DNA from 3 places in the Neobacillus sp. BP17 genome. Region 1 is predicted to be linked to each of the others. Evidence: predicted binding sites of a transcription regulator. Region 1 holds the regulator's gene; each other region holds the start of a gene.
What was found. The regulator Rex, encoded in region 1, represses fermentation and respiration genes when NADH is low (regulators of the CRP and FNR family bind a similar motif). The targets are predictions, from matches to a motif close to TTGTGAAATATTTCACAA.
Positions count from the first base shown of each region.

Region 2: AC4QJR_RS19315 (cytochrome c oxidase subunit 2A) is a predicted target of Rex. The motif match lies at 2,018-2,035, and genes of this name have one in related genera.
Region 3: AC4QJR_RS18590 (cytochrome c oxidase subunit II) is a predicted target of Rex. The motif match lies at 1,891-1,908, and genes of this name have one in related genera.

Region 1 covers NZ_CM184198.1:237,511-242,064, reverse strand. The annotation lists gene dcuS (DcuS/MalK family sensor histidine kinase) at 1-1,094, opposite strand, end outside; gene AC4QJR_RS01315 (sulfite exporter TauE/SafE family protein) at 1,236-1,988, opposite strand; gene AC4QJR_RS01310 (redox-sensing transcriptional repressor Rex) at 2,187-2,846, opposite strand; gene moaC (cyclic pyranopterin monophosphate synthase MoaC) at 2,882-3,379, opposite strand; gene AC4QJR_RS01300 (ABC transporter ATP-binding protein) at 3,557-4,554, shown strand, end outside.
Region 2 covers NZ_CM184198.1:3,976,551-3,981,104, reverse strand. The annotation lists gene AC4QJR_RS19325 (b(o/a)3-type cytochrome-c oxidase subunit 1) at 1-1,178, opposite strand, end outside; gene AC4QJR_RS19320 (cytochrome c oxidase subunit II) at 1,178-1,654, opposite strand; gene AC4QJR_RS19315 (cytochrome c oxidase subunit 2A) at 1,676-1,825, opposite strand; gene AC4QJR_RS19310 (type III polyketide synthase) at 2,541-3,629, shown strand; gene AC4QJR_RS19305 (isoprenylcysteine carboxyl methyltransferase family protein) at 3,630-4,205, shown strand; gene AC4QJR_RS19300 (dynamin family protein) at 4,542-4,554, shown strand, end outside.
Region 3 covers NZ_CM184198.1:3,837,259-3,841,812, forward strand. The annotation lists gene AC4QJR_RS18575 (ABC transporter permease) at 1-271, opposite strand, end outside; gene AC4QJR_RS18580 (ABC transporter substrate-binding protein) at 380-1,378, opposite strand; gene AC4QJR_RS18585 (hypothetical protein) at 1,623-1,751, opposite strand; gene AC4QJR_RS18590 (cytochrome c oxidase subunit II) at 2,003-2,539, shown strand; gene AC4QJR_RS18595 (cbb3-type cytochrome c oxidase subunit I) at 2,541-4,007, shown strand; gene AC4QJR_RS18600 (cation:proton antiporter) at 4,073-4,554, opposite strand, start outside.

The DNA of each region.
Region 1 (4,554 bases):
TTGATGTATTCAACAACTTTTTCATAATACCCTGTATGGACCATCCCTAAAATAACATGAAGCTTATTCATATATTCATGTGCCTGGGCTCGAAGTGCATCGGCGTAAGTTCTCACTCCAGTCAGTTCTTCGGCGAGTACTTGTATTTCTGTTTTATCGCGAAAAGTTGCAATGGCCCCTACGACCTTATTCCCAACAATAACAGGGACTCGATTAGTTAAAATAGTCATTCCATTTAAATTCTGTTCTTCATCCAATTCAGCTTTACCCGTTTGTAAGAGATCTTTTAAGCGCGTGGTAGACAAATACCTTTCTATATTTACCCCCTTCGGATTATCCGGCAGTCCTGCCTTGTGAAACATCTTTAAAGCAGCTCGGTTGACAAGTGTTATCTTTGACTCTTGATCAACCGCGACTATTCCTTCTCTGACGGATTGAAGCATAGCGCTTCTTTCTTCTAATAATTTTGCGATCGCAAACGGCTCAAGCCCAAGTAAGATTTTTTTGATATATCTAGCTAAAATAACAGCCCCAAGAACACCGATTAATAGGCCGATCAGGGTTCCAATATAGATCCCAGTTCGGCTCTTTTTGACGGCCTTTTCCACATTATCCAGCGAAATCCCAACGGCCACTGCCCCGATTTGTTTCCCTTTTTCGTCCTTAATGGGTGTAAAAGAGCGTAATGAAGGTCCCAGCGATCCCTTTGATATTGACGCATGCTCTCTTCCTTTTAAAACAGGCCCTTCATCTCCACCCCTGAATGGCAACCCTATTTTTTTACTGTCGGGGTGGGATTTTCGAATGGCATTCATATCCATCACGACAATAAAGTAAACATTTGTAACTTTCCTCATTTCATTTGCATAGCTTTGAATGTCCTTTTCATCGCGTTTCCCACTCATCGCCTCAATCACAAGCGGACTATGTGCAACCATGCGAGCTACACTTCTTGCTTGCTCCGCCTGATTCTTTTCCGTCTCTGAAGCAATTCTGGAACTTATAAGTAAATCCGTTATCAACAGCGAAAAAGTAACCACTACACAAACGAAGACAATAATCACTGATTTTAAACTCCATCTGCCCCTTCTCATATTTCCCTCCAGCTGTACCGGGTGTCAGGCACCATCTTGATGCACCCCTTGATGACAATGTAATCATTCAGGTAAGTAAAGTAAACGCAAAAAAGCTGCAAAGCTTGCTATGACAGAACTTTGCAGCCTTGGAAGCTTTCTTTAGCTTATCAGTAATATAGCTCCTGCTAAAATAGGGGTCAGGACCATCGCACTTTTTAAAACGGGCTGAGGTGCAAAGTCCGTAAACTTAGCCCCGACATAAGAACCAATCATGGTTCCTGCCACCACTTCAAATAACAATGGGAAGTTCAAGTATCCTTGAAAATAATAGCCAGCTCCCCCTGCTAAAGCGATGGGCAGAATAACAAGCATGGTTGTACCCACAGATTGTTTAAGCGTAAGTCCCAAGATTAAAAGCAGTCCGATTTGAATGAACGGTGCAGCACCAATCCCAAATGTCCCAGACAACAACCCGGTAACCAAACCGACTAGCGCTGCTTTCTTAATGAGAAGAAGGTTGCTCGGTTCGTCTTTTTTATAGTTTGCCTTAATTTTTTGAACGATAAACAATCGTACGACCAAGATCATAGCTGATAGAAACAACATCCCTGCGGTTAACCAATGCAAGGAATGGATGGGAATCAAACCAGCAAGCTTTGAACCAATAAAGGAAGCAATCGACCCAAAGCCTCCGACAATTAGACCCGTTTTAATCGAAATATTTCCTTGTCGAAAATGACTGTACGCACCTGACAAGGTAGTAAACACCATGGCAGCTAAAGATGTCCCTAACGCTACATGGATGGGAACTCCAAAACCCACTGTTAAAATGGCAATAATAAAGCCAGAACCTCCTGCTCCGACAAATCCTAATAATACCCCAAGTACAAACATAGTCAGCACGATCGCCAACTTCATCCCCTCCAATTGCAAAAACCCTAGATGTCACTCTAGGGAATGTGTGATCTATAATCCCGATAGTAATCGCTTGCAAATAAACTACCTACATCTTAGTCCAGCCCTCAGTATTTTGATAGATTATGTAATTAAAAAAAGCAAGCATACAAAAGAGCTCTCCACAAATATTGTGAAAAGCTCTTAACTAAATTACTATTCTTCTTCCTCTAATTCCACCGTCGGATAATGCTTTAAAAAATAAACAAGCGATTGCAGTTCCACTGCTAAGTCAATATGATGGACTCTAATTTGCGGGGGAACATTTAAGCGTGCTGGCGTAAAGTTTAATATTCCCTTTATATTTGCACTCACAAGTCGATCAGTAATCATCTGTGCAACTGGGGCTGGAACCGTTAATATCGCAACGGATATACCTCCCTCAGATAAAACCTTCTCCAATTCATCCATATGATAAACCGGGACCTCGCGAATTTTTGTTCCCATTTTTTCTGGATCCACATCAAAGGCACATTCTATTTTCGTGTTATTATTCTTTAAAAAATTATAGTTTAAAAATGCCGTGCCCAGATTTCCTACCCCTATTAAAGCAACCTTTGTTAATTCATCCTGGTCCAAGGTTTTACGAAAGAAGGAAATCAAATAATTGACATTATACCCATAACCTTTTTTTCCTAATGCTCCGAAATAAGAAAAATCGCGGCGAATCGTGGCTGAGTCGACCTTTACGGCTTCACTTAGTTCGGCTGATGAAACCCTTTGCTTACCGGAAGAATGCAGGTTTTTAAGAAATCGGTAATAAAGGGGCAGCCGTTTGGCTGTCGCCTGTGGTATTTTCATTGTTTCATTACTCATAATCTCCCACACCCCATGGATAATTTAGTTAAAAATCATTTAACTTTTTCGTTTCTCTTAAAATCACCATTTTTACCGCCTGTTTTTTCGACAAGATATGTAGGGCCAATCACCATACCTTTATCAACTGCTTTACACATATCATAAACCGTTAAAGCGCATGCTGACGCAGCTGTTAACGCTTCCATTTCTACACCTGTATTCCCCTTGGTTTTAACGGCTGCCGATATATTTAAGCGATAATTCTCTTCTGTGTCCTGCTCCCAGGAAAAAGATATATTAACCCCCGTTAAGGGAATCGGATGACACATCGGAATCAAATCCCACGTCTTCTTTGCTGCCATGACCGCAGCTACCTGTGCCACTGCTAAGACATCACCTTTTTTTATCGCGTGATTCGTAATTCTATCGTAAATTTCTTTCCTAACTGTAATACTGGAATGAGCAAGTGCCGTCCGTGCTGTTTCTGGCTTATCACTGACATCGACCATTTTTGCTCGGCCTTCTTCATTAAAATGCGTTAATTCTGCCATATAAATAATCCTCCCTTCAAATCATACACTATTTTTCCTTATCTGTCTGTGAAACTTTGAACGAAATTCAAGGTTTTTGCCGATTTAACACCTTCATCCACCTAATCTGCGCCTCAGTTTATTGCCGATATACGGGGAATAAGGTACACTAAACCTATGTAATAGAGGTGAAAAAGAATGATTTTGTTACAGGTTAATCAACTACAAAAATATTATGGTGCTGACCTAATTTTATCGAATATTAAATTAGAATTACAAACTCGAGACCGTGTGGCTCTAGTTGGTCGCAACGGGGCAGGAAAATCAACATTATTGAAGATTATTGCTGGCCACTTGTCACATGATGGCGGTGAAATCATCAAACCAAAAGAAGTAATGATTGGCTATTTAGCCCAAAATACTGGTTTAGAGTCCACTTTGTCGATATGGGACGAGATGTTGACTGTATTTGAACCGCTGCGTTTAATGGAAAAGTCACTTCGGGCCCTTGAAGAGCAAATGGCCGATCCTAATGTATTTGATGATACTGGAAGATACGAGAGAATCCTAAAAGAGTACGACCATCTTCAAGTGAAATTTAAGGAGCAGGGTGGATATCAATACGAGGCAGAGCTCCGTTCTGTACTCCATGGGTTAAATTTCCCTGATAAATCCTTGATGATATCAAGTTTAAGCGGCGGACAGAAAACGCGTCTTGCCCTTGGTAAACTGCTATTAACTAAGCCCGATATCTTAATATTGGACGAGCCGACCAACCATCTTGATATTGATACCCTGTCCTGGCTGGAGCAATATTTACAAAGTTATCACGGGGCCATTTTGATTGTTTCCCATGACCGCTATTTTTTAGATAAGGTGGTTACGCAGGTATATGAAGTGTCCCGTAAGCAAATCCAACGATTCACAGGCAACTATAGTTCCTACCTAGATCAAAAAGCGGCCAATTATGAGCGTGATTTAAAGCTTTTTGAAAAGCAACAGCAAGAGGTGGCAGATCTTCAGGATTTTATCAACCGGAATTTGGCACGTGCATCAACGACCAAACGAGCCCAAAGCCGCCGCAAAAAGTTAGAGAAGATGGAACTGATGGACCGCCCCTTAGGAGATGAAAAATCGGCAAACTTCTCGTTTGAAATTGAAAAACAAAGCGGCAATGACGTGTTAACGGTCGATTC
Region 2 (4,554 bases), 2.0 Mb from region 1:
ATCCCAAAGAACGTTAACACAACGGATGTTGCCGCAGTTAAATGGAAGTGACCAGTTACCCAAATGGTGTTATGCACCACTTGGTCCATTTGGTTGGAAGCGTTAATGATCCCACCAGCACCAGCAGGAATAAATGAAGCCATCCCAATAAATGGAACAGTAAACCTAGCGTCATTCCAAGGCAGAACTTTAAACCAGCCAAAAAGGCCTGTTGCTCCTTTTGAGCGACCATATCTTTCAAACGTAGCGAATAACGAGAAAGCAGTCATTAACGATGGAATAATAACCATGAATGTTAAGATAACCTGTAAGAACTTCCAAGCAGGGTCAATCCCTGGCTCTGTTAATTGGTGGTGAAAACCAACTGGAATCGAGAAGAGCAGAAACAAAATAAATGACAAGCGTGCCAATGAATCAGAGAAAATTTTTCCACCGATAATTTTCGGGATAATCGCATACCAGCACATGTACGCAGGTAAAAGCCAGAAATAAACGAGTGGGTGACCAAAATACCAAAATAAAGTCCGACTTACTAATACATCAACAGTATCCACTAATCCAAGCGACCAAGGAAGTAATTGGAACAATACCGTTGCTGCAACGCCCAATGTAGCAATAATCCACATGACAGTATTTATTACAGCCATAAAACTCAATAATGGACTTGGCTGACCTGGATTGTTTTTCCGCCATTTTGCATAGGTCATGATTTGAGCCGAACCATCAATCCAGCTTCCAATTACTACAAACGTTAAACCTAAGTAAAAAATCCAATGTGCTTTTAGTGGTGCATAAAAAGTGTAAAGTACTGAAGCTTCTTTAAGTAAAACCATGGTTGCTGCCATTAAAGTTCCTACTAACATTATCCAAAAACCGATCCAGCCAGTTCGGCGGGCAGCAATTGAATGACCTCCAGTGGTTCTGCTTACCGCAGCATATTGAAATCCCATAATAAAAAACGTCGTTAAAACCAATCCCATTAACACACCATGGACAGTAAGGATTTGGTAATAATCAATGCCCCATGGAAGCTCCCATTTTCCGGAACGGACAAGGGTTTGTAATAGCCCCATTAAACCTCCAAGTGCAAGAGCAGAGAAGGCAACAAAAAAATGCGCCATTGAAAGCTTTGCATCTCGCGGGTCCACTTTTACTTTCGTTGTTATGGAGTTAGTCATTATTTTTTCACCTCAATCATCGAACTCATTAAATGATGTCCAGCACCACAATATTCATTACAAACAATTAAATATTCTCCTGCTTTATCAAATGTTGTCGTATATTCACTGACATAACCAGGCTCCAGCATCATGTTGATATTTGTTCCCGCAACCTCAAAGCCATGGACGACGTCTTTGGTTGTAGCAATAACTTTCACCTTTGCTCCAAGTGGTACTTCCACTTTTACTGGATTATAGGAGAAAGCCGAAGCAACATAGACTAACTCATAGTCCCAATCTTTCCCTTCAACCTTATGTAATCCCGGTTTATCAAAGGGTTTCGTTTGATCGACCTTATCTACATTAATCGTCGTTAAACAGCTCGGCGGCTTGTTGCCAAGATAGAACGCGCTTACACCTACAGTTGTTAAGAAAACAACCAGAGCGCCAATTCCAAAGGTTAGCCAAATTTTTTCGAATTTATGCATATGCATAATCTTTTCCCCCTTCAATCATTAAAAACGATCAACAAATAAGTAATAGACACTTACCCAAGTAACAACAATAAAAGCTCCTAATAAGAAAACGGACGCTAATGTCCCTTTAAGAGAAGAGCTGTCTTCAATTTCTGTTTTATTGTTTGTTTTAAGTTCCGCCTTCGCCATCCCCCGCACTCCCTTCAGAGTAATAAAATAATTGATTAGTTCTCTTTCATAATACAAAACAATTGTGATGAAAAAATAACAAATATCATAGTTCACGAATTGTTCATTCCTTAGGTATCTACTATGTTAATATTATAAAATTGATATAACAGTGATTTATATCACAATCACCCCAGGGTATTTGTGAATAAAATGTGAACTATCACACTTCCTCTGTGATAAAAGTAATTGAATAATCCTTCATAAACGATAAAAAGATATCTTTTGGAATCAATGTCACACTCTCGAAGTTCGAAAATATGATAATAATAAATCTTATTTTCCTCTAGAAAAGAGTGGATTTTTGTGGAAAAATATTATTGCGAACGATGTCGTCTCTTGTATGACAATGTGGAAATTTGTAAAATTTGTGGAACTGTAGTAAAAAATAAAATTAAGATTGAAGTTCAAAAGCAGCCTGATAAAAATTAGATCAAGAAAAGCATATTTCTTGCTTTTCTTTAGGAAGTTGAAATTGGAAAACATTAGCTAATGAACGAAATTAGCATCCATTATATAATTTAAGAGCACAGCAACAACCTTCAAAACGTTTGCTCCCTTATAGAGAAACTTCGGTTTCTCCCTTAAAGGGGGCTTTTTTTTATGTGCTGACCTTTCTGCATAAATATCTTCAAGCTGGAAAAAATACCCTTACATAGCTCGAAGGAGATAAGATATGCCGACGATAATTTCAGTTGCAGAGGTAACGCCGCCATTTGAAGTAAACCAAAATCAAGCATCGGAGTTTGCCCGCGAGCTGTTTTCCGATTCTTTTAAGGACATTGAAAGACTTTTACGCGCCTTTCAAAATGGCCAAATTGAAAAAAGGCATTTTGTAAAAAATATTGATTGGTTTAAAGAAGATAAAACGTTTGAAGAAAAAAATACGGCTTATATTGAGTCAGCGGTTGAACTTGGAAGAGAAGCAATCGAGAAGTGTTTATATAATTCTGATTTCTTAACAAGGGAAATCCCTTATCAGGAGATTGACGCCATTTTTTTTATTTCAACCACCGGAATTGCTACTCCAAGCATCGAAGCGAGAATTATGAACTTACTTCCCTTCCTGCCTCATACTAAGAGGGTTCCAATATGGGGACTTGGTTGTGCAGGTGGTGCTGCAGGGTTATCAAGAGCCCGTGAATACTGCCTTGCTTTTCCGAAAGCAAAGGTACTTGTACTCTCTGTGGAACTTTGCAGCTTGACCTTTCAACGTAATGATCTATCGAAAAGTAATTTCATAGGTACATCCTTATTTGCTGATGGTGTTGCCTGTGCGTTAGTTTGCGGTGATGATTCAAATTATTGTGAATACAGAAAGAAGAAGACCTCACCCTTCATTATTGCAACTCAGTCAACACTTATGCCGGATTCCTTAGATGTGATGGGATGGGATATAAAGAGTAACGGGTTATATGTCGTTTTTTCTCGCGATATTCCTCATATAATTGAAAATTGGCTGAAGCCGAATGTAACCGAGTTTCTAGTAGAAAATCATGTAGAACTTGAAACAATTAACTATTTTATTGCCCATCCAGGTGGAAAAAAGGTAATCGATGCTTATGTAAAATCATTAGAAATTCCTCCCACAATGACAAAGGTTTCACTTGATGTGCTAAAACAGTTTGGAAATATGTCTTCAGCGACAATCCTTTTTGTGCTGAAACGATTCATGGAGAAAGAAATTCCAAAAGGTGCCTATGGTCTTGGTACTGCTCTTGGGCCAGGGTTTAGTTCAGAACTGCATTTAATGAGGTGGAGGTAAATGGAGGGATTTCTTGTATTCGAAATCATCATTGGCTTCATTATTTTTCAACGTGTGGTTGAACTTTGTATCGCAAAACGGAATGAAAAATGGATGAAGAACCAAGGTGCTATCGAATTTGGTAAAAAACATTATCGATTGATGGTTTTGATGCATGTACTGTTCTTTATTTGCCTAGTTGCTGAAAAAGTTTATGGGAATAGGGAACTCTCTTATTTTTGGCCGATCCTCTTATCAATTTTCTTATTGATGCAAATCATGAGGATTTGGGTGATTATTTCACTTGGAAGGTATTGGAACACGAAGATAATTGTTTTGCGAGATGCAAAGGTGATAAAAAAAGGTCCTTATCTTTATATCAGACATCCCAATTATTTTGTGGTTGCGATGGAAATAGCTGTGGTACCTTTATTATTCAACTGCTATATAACGGCGTGCCTCTTTACTATCCTAAATAGCATTATCCTTATAGTTCGGATTACTGAAGAAGAAAAAGCGCTTATGGAACTGACGGAATATGAAGGGATATTTCAGGATCGTAATCGTTTTCTCCCTAAAGTTGTTAAAAAAGTGTGACAATTTGATTAGGACTATTGAAAATGATTATCACCTATGTTAAAATTTGATTAACAATGAAAATCATTCTCAACAACCTTGATAAGGAAGGTGTTACATATGGCTTTTGCTTTAGTTGGCGGAACGGTTATTATTTATGCATTTGTCATGAAGCACGTGTTAAAAAATGTTACCCATTAAAAATAAATATCTACTTTTTTGAGCCAAGGCCGGTAACCTTGGCTTTTTGTCGTTTTTGGGAAAAATTTGTTTTAAGAAAAAATGTATCAGGATAGGAAAAGTTTGAATTATCGTATAAAATAAAAAATATTACAAAGTTGTTAAGGGGAATAAGTAATGGTAAAAATAG
Region 3 (4,554 bases), 2.1 Mb from region 1:
TACCGGAAAGCAAGTTGTTAATCTTTCCAAATGTGTGCAGAAGTCCTGTCAAACATCCTGCTGCGAAACCTGCAAATAGTGCCATAATTGTAGCTAAAAATGGATCGGTACCATTCGCAATCATTACCGCTGAAATTGCTGCCCCAGTGACAAAACTCCCATCAACCGTTAAATCTGGAAAATCCAGAATACGAAAGGAAAGATATACGCCCAGTGCCATAATCGCGTAGATGATACCTGCTTCAAATGATCCAAATATGGCTGTAAACATTGAGATCATCCTTTCTTTAATCATTAAGCATCCGTCTTAGATGCAAAATTTTATGTAGTGACAAAGAGGCAGCCTTCTAAATGAAGGCTCCTCATTGAAAAATATTATTTATTTACCTTCGTAGAACTCACCTAAACTACTCCAAGCATCATTGACTTTTAAACCTTGAGCTTCAGCAGCCTTCTTGTTAATTACAAGCTTTAAGCTATTAGGAAGTTCAACAGGAATTTCAGATGCTTTCTTTTTGCCGCTTAAAATGTCAGCTGCCATAATCCCAGATTGATAGCCAAGATCGTAATAACTAAATCCACTCGCAGCAACCGCGCCTTTTTTCATAGAATCTAGTTCACCAACGAACAATGGGATTTTCTTACTGTTTGCAACGGCGATAACTGAGTCAAGTGCAGTAACAACAGTATTATCAGTAGGAATGTAGATGGCATCAACGCGTCCAACTAATGATTCTGAGGCTTGCTTCACTTCTGCTGTAGTAGAAACAGATACTTTTACTAGCTTAGCACCCTTCTCTTTAACAATCTTTTCAACTTCTTCCACCTGAACAACTGAATTTTGTTCCCCTGAGTTATAGATGACCCCAACATTTTTCGCTTTCACTTCGTCAGTAATAAAGCTGATTGTCTTTTTCGTTGCTTCTGGATGGTTATCTGTTGTTCCAGTAATGTTTTTGCCTGGTTTATCAAAAGCCTCTACCAATCCAGCACCCACTGGGTCTGTTACTGAAGTGAAGATAATCGGAATATCTTTGGTAGCATTCAATGCAGCCGTTGCACTAGGCGTAGCATTAGCAAAGATTAAATCTACTTTGTCTCCGACAAAATTATTCGCAATTGTTTGCGTGTTGTTCATGTCTGCTTGAGCGTTTTGTTCATCAAAGCTAACTTTAATTCCTTTATCTTTTAGAGCCTTTTTAAAACCCTCTGTCGCTGCATCTAAAGATGGGTGTGGTGCAAATTGGGTAATACCTACTTTGAATTCCTTATCTGCTCCCCCTTTTTCAGTTCCGCCTGCGGATTCTTTACTTCCACACCCTGCAAGCAGCATCATTCCTGCTAAAGCAATTGAAAATACTTTTCCTTTTTTCTTCACTAGCTAAGTCCCCCTCAAATACTAAAATATTAATTTTCAAAAAATTGAATATATTAAAAATTATTCTAGTATCTTTTTGAAGGAAAATCAATAGATATCGCAAAAATATTTTTTCGCTTTAAAGCAACATAAATGGAATTCTATTCTTTCCTATTATTAATAACAGATTTCTTTCTGCAAAAAATAAAATGCCTCCATGTTAAATGAAGGCATTTTAAAAATTATCTTTTGAAAAATATTATTTTTACCAATCTCGGGTATTTTCAAGTAAAAGGTCGATTTCAACTTTTTTAACAATATTATTATTTTTCTCAGATGTTAGATTTGACGTTGCTTCTAGTAATTTGTCTATATCGATTAGTACAGTACCCATTTCTAACCTCCTGAATGTTAGTTTGTTATTATTTGATAAATCATTCGACAACCTCAATGAAAATAATGGGGGTACTTTTTCAATTAATCTCAAAAAAAATAAAAAAGAGCTAATACTTATGATAGATACCCTAGTGAAAGTATGATATTTTTCACTAATTTCTCATAAAAAGGTGTTTACAATGGAAAATGAAATGAAACAAGCGGTTGGGGGACTGCTTGTTTGATTATTTTTTTATGGGAGGGTTTACTATGTACCAATCTATTGCGTGGTACGCTACATTATTTTTCGTGTTCCTTATCGCACTAGCATTTTCGTTTGTGTACGGGGAATCGAGAAAACTAAAAGAGTATGGATCTATTCAGGAAAAAGGCTATAAAATTCGTAAATTCTATTTTCTTGGATTACTAGCCATTATGGGATTTGCTTCTGCAATTTCACTAAGCAAACTTCCTTACCACGACCAGCACGTACAGGCAAAAGAAAATGGCAAGGTTGTTGAGGTTAGTGGGATACAGTTTGCCTGGGAATTAAGTAATGAAAACTTTACTGTGGGGGAGCCTGTCCAGTTTCGTGTTACAAGTAAAGATGTCACCCATGGGTTTGGGCTGTATGATGAAAAACTGCATTTAATCGCACAAACTCAAGCGATGCCCGACTATACAAATATTATTTCTATTACATTTAAAAAACCGGGAACATATAAAATTATGTGTTTAGAATATTGCAGCACTGGCCACCATGTCATGATTAAAGACATTGTTGTCAAGCCAAAGGGAGGTAATTAATATGGAAAGTAAAGCTCGGAAACAGATTAAAAAAGGCGTTGCATTTTCATTGATGGTTACCTCTGTGGTTCTGGTTTTCATGATGGTTTTCGGAGTGATGATGTTATTAAATCAAGGAAATGTCGTAAAAATTTCTCCTCAATTGTTTTATAAAGTAATGACCATTCACGGAACAGGAATGATCGGTATCGCCGCACTGGGCGGAAGCGCCATCATGTGGTATTATTTATCGAAATATATTCATTTGAATCCAAAGGTTTTCTTTACCAACCTCATCTTATCTTTGATTGGTGTGGTTATGATACTTGCCGCTATTTTTGTTTTTAATTTTTCTGATGGTTGGACATTCCTTTATCCCCTTCCATCTGCCTCAGCAAAACTAAATGGATCAGCAGGTGCACTATTCTTTTTATTTGGGCTGTTACTGTTAGGCATTGGCTATTTGGTCATGTATTTTTATTTAGCAGCAAGGCTGATCAAAGAATATGGCGGTCTAGGTAAATCACTAGGCTGGGATTATATTTTCAGGGGCAAAAAGGGATATGGACCACCTGCTGCTGTTGTTGCCACAACGATGGTCATTATCGCTAACTCCACTGGAATCTTAGCAGGTGCTACAGTCATAGTTGAATCAATTGTTAATATACTTAATCCAAAGTTCACCTTCGATCCAATGCTCGCAAAACACTTAACCTATGCATTTGGCCATATTTTTGCTAATTGCACCATTTATATGGCAGTTATTGCTGTCTATGAAGTGCTCTCTGAATATACTGGACGTCCCTGGAAATCCAATAAAGCCTTCCTAATTGCATGGAATTTTTCCACTCTGTTTACTTTAATGATTTATACACACCATTTGTTAATGGATTTTGCAGTCCCAAGATGGATGTTAATTATCGGTCAAATATTTTCTTATGCAAATGGTTTACCAGTCATGGTTGTCACTGCATATGGAGCATTGATGATTGTGTTCCGCTCGGCTGTTAAATGGGACTTTGCTTCAAGTATGATGTTTTTGGCAATGTTCGGATGGGTCGCAGGTGCAGTACCTGCGATTATCGATGCTACAATCGTGGTGAACCATGTGATGCACAATACGAAATGGGTGCCAGGCCATTTCCACACGTACATGGGAATGGGTGTTATTGCGATGATCTTCGGTTTTATGTATTATTTCACAAGAACTGAAGGAACACAAAAGCAAAAGGGAATCGATAATTTGGCTATCTCTACCTATTTTTTCTTCTTTACGGGTTTAGCAGGCTCATTCCTTTATGCTGGAAAAATAAGTACCCCGCGTCGCTGGGCTGAACACTTACCAGAGTGGACAGGAGCGGATCAAGTTGGAGCACTGTGCGGGGTCTTAATTATCATCGCTGCAGTCATTTTTACCATAAGATTTATTATTGGTTTAAGAACTTTAGGTAAGAACTCTGAGACTAATTCATTAAAGTCGGTATCATAAGTAAAAATCCAGCCAAAGCAATCTTGGCTGGATTTTATTAGTCTATTAATAAGTTTCTATTTATATTATGCGGTGTTTTTCATGGTTGTTCGTTTACTACTTTGGTTGAAAAAGAACTTCATCATTGGTGGTGTAACAATGGTTGTCACTAGTACAACAACTACTAATACAGCAAAAAGTTCCTCTGTGATTAATTTACTTTCTAAACCTATTGTGGCAATAATTAACGCAACCTCTCCACGTGAAACCATGGCTGCACCAATTCCTAGGGAGTTCTTCCAAGAAAAGCGTGCCATTTTTGCACCTGCTGCTGCACCAATTAATTTGGTTAAAATCGCAAGGATACTAAGGCCCAACATAAGTCCTAAATGTTGAGAGATTCCATCAAAACTTACTGACAAACCAATCGAAGTGAAAAATACTGGAACGAAAATAGAATAACTAATGGTCTCCACTTTCTTAAATATTTTATGTTTATAATCTGTCTGACCAATCGCAACCCCAGCGATATAGGCACCAATTATGCCCGCAACACCTGTTAATTCCG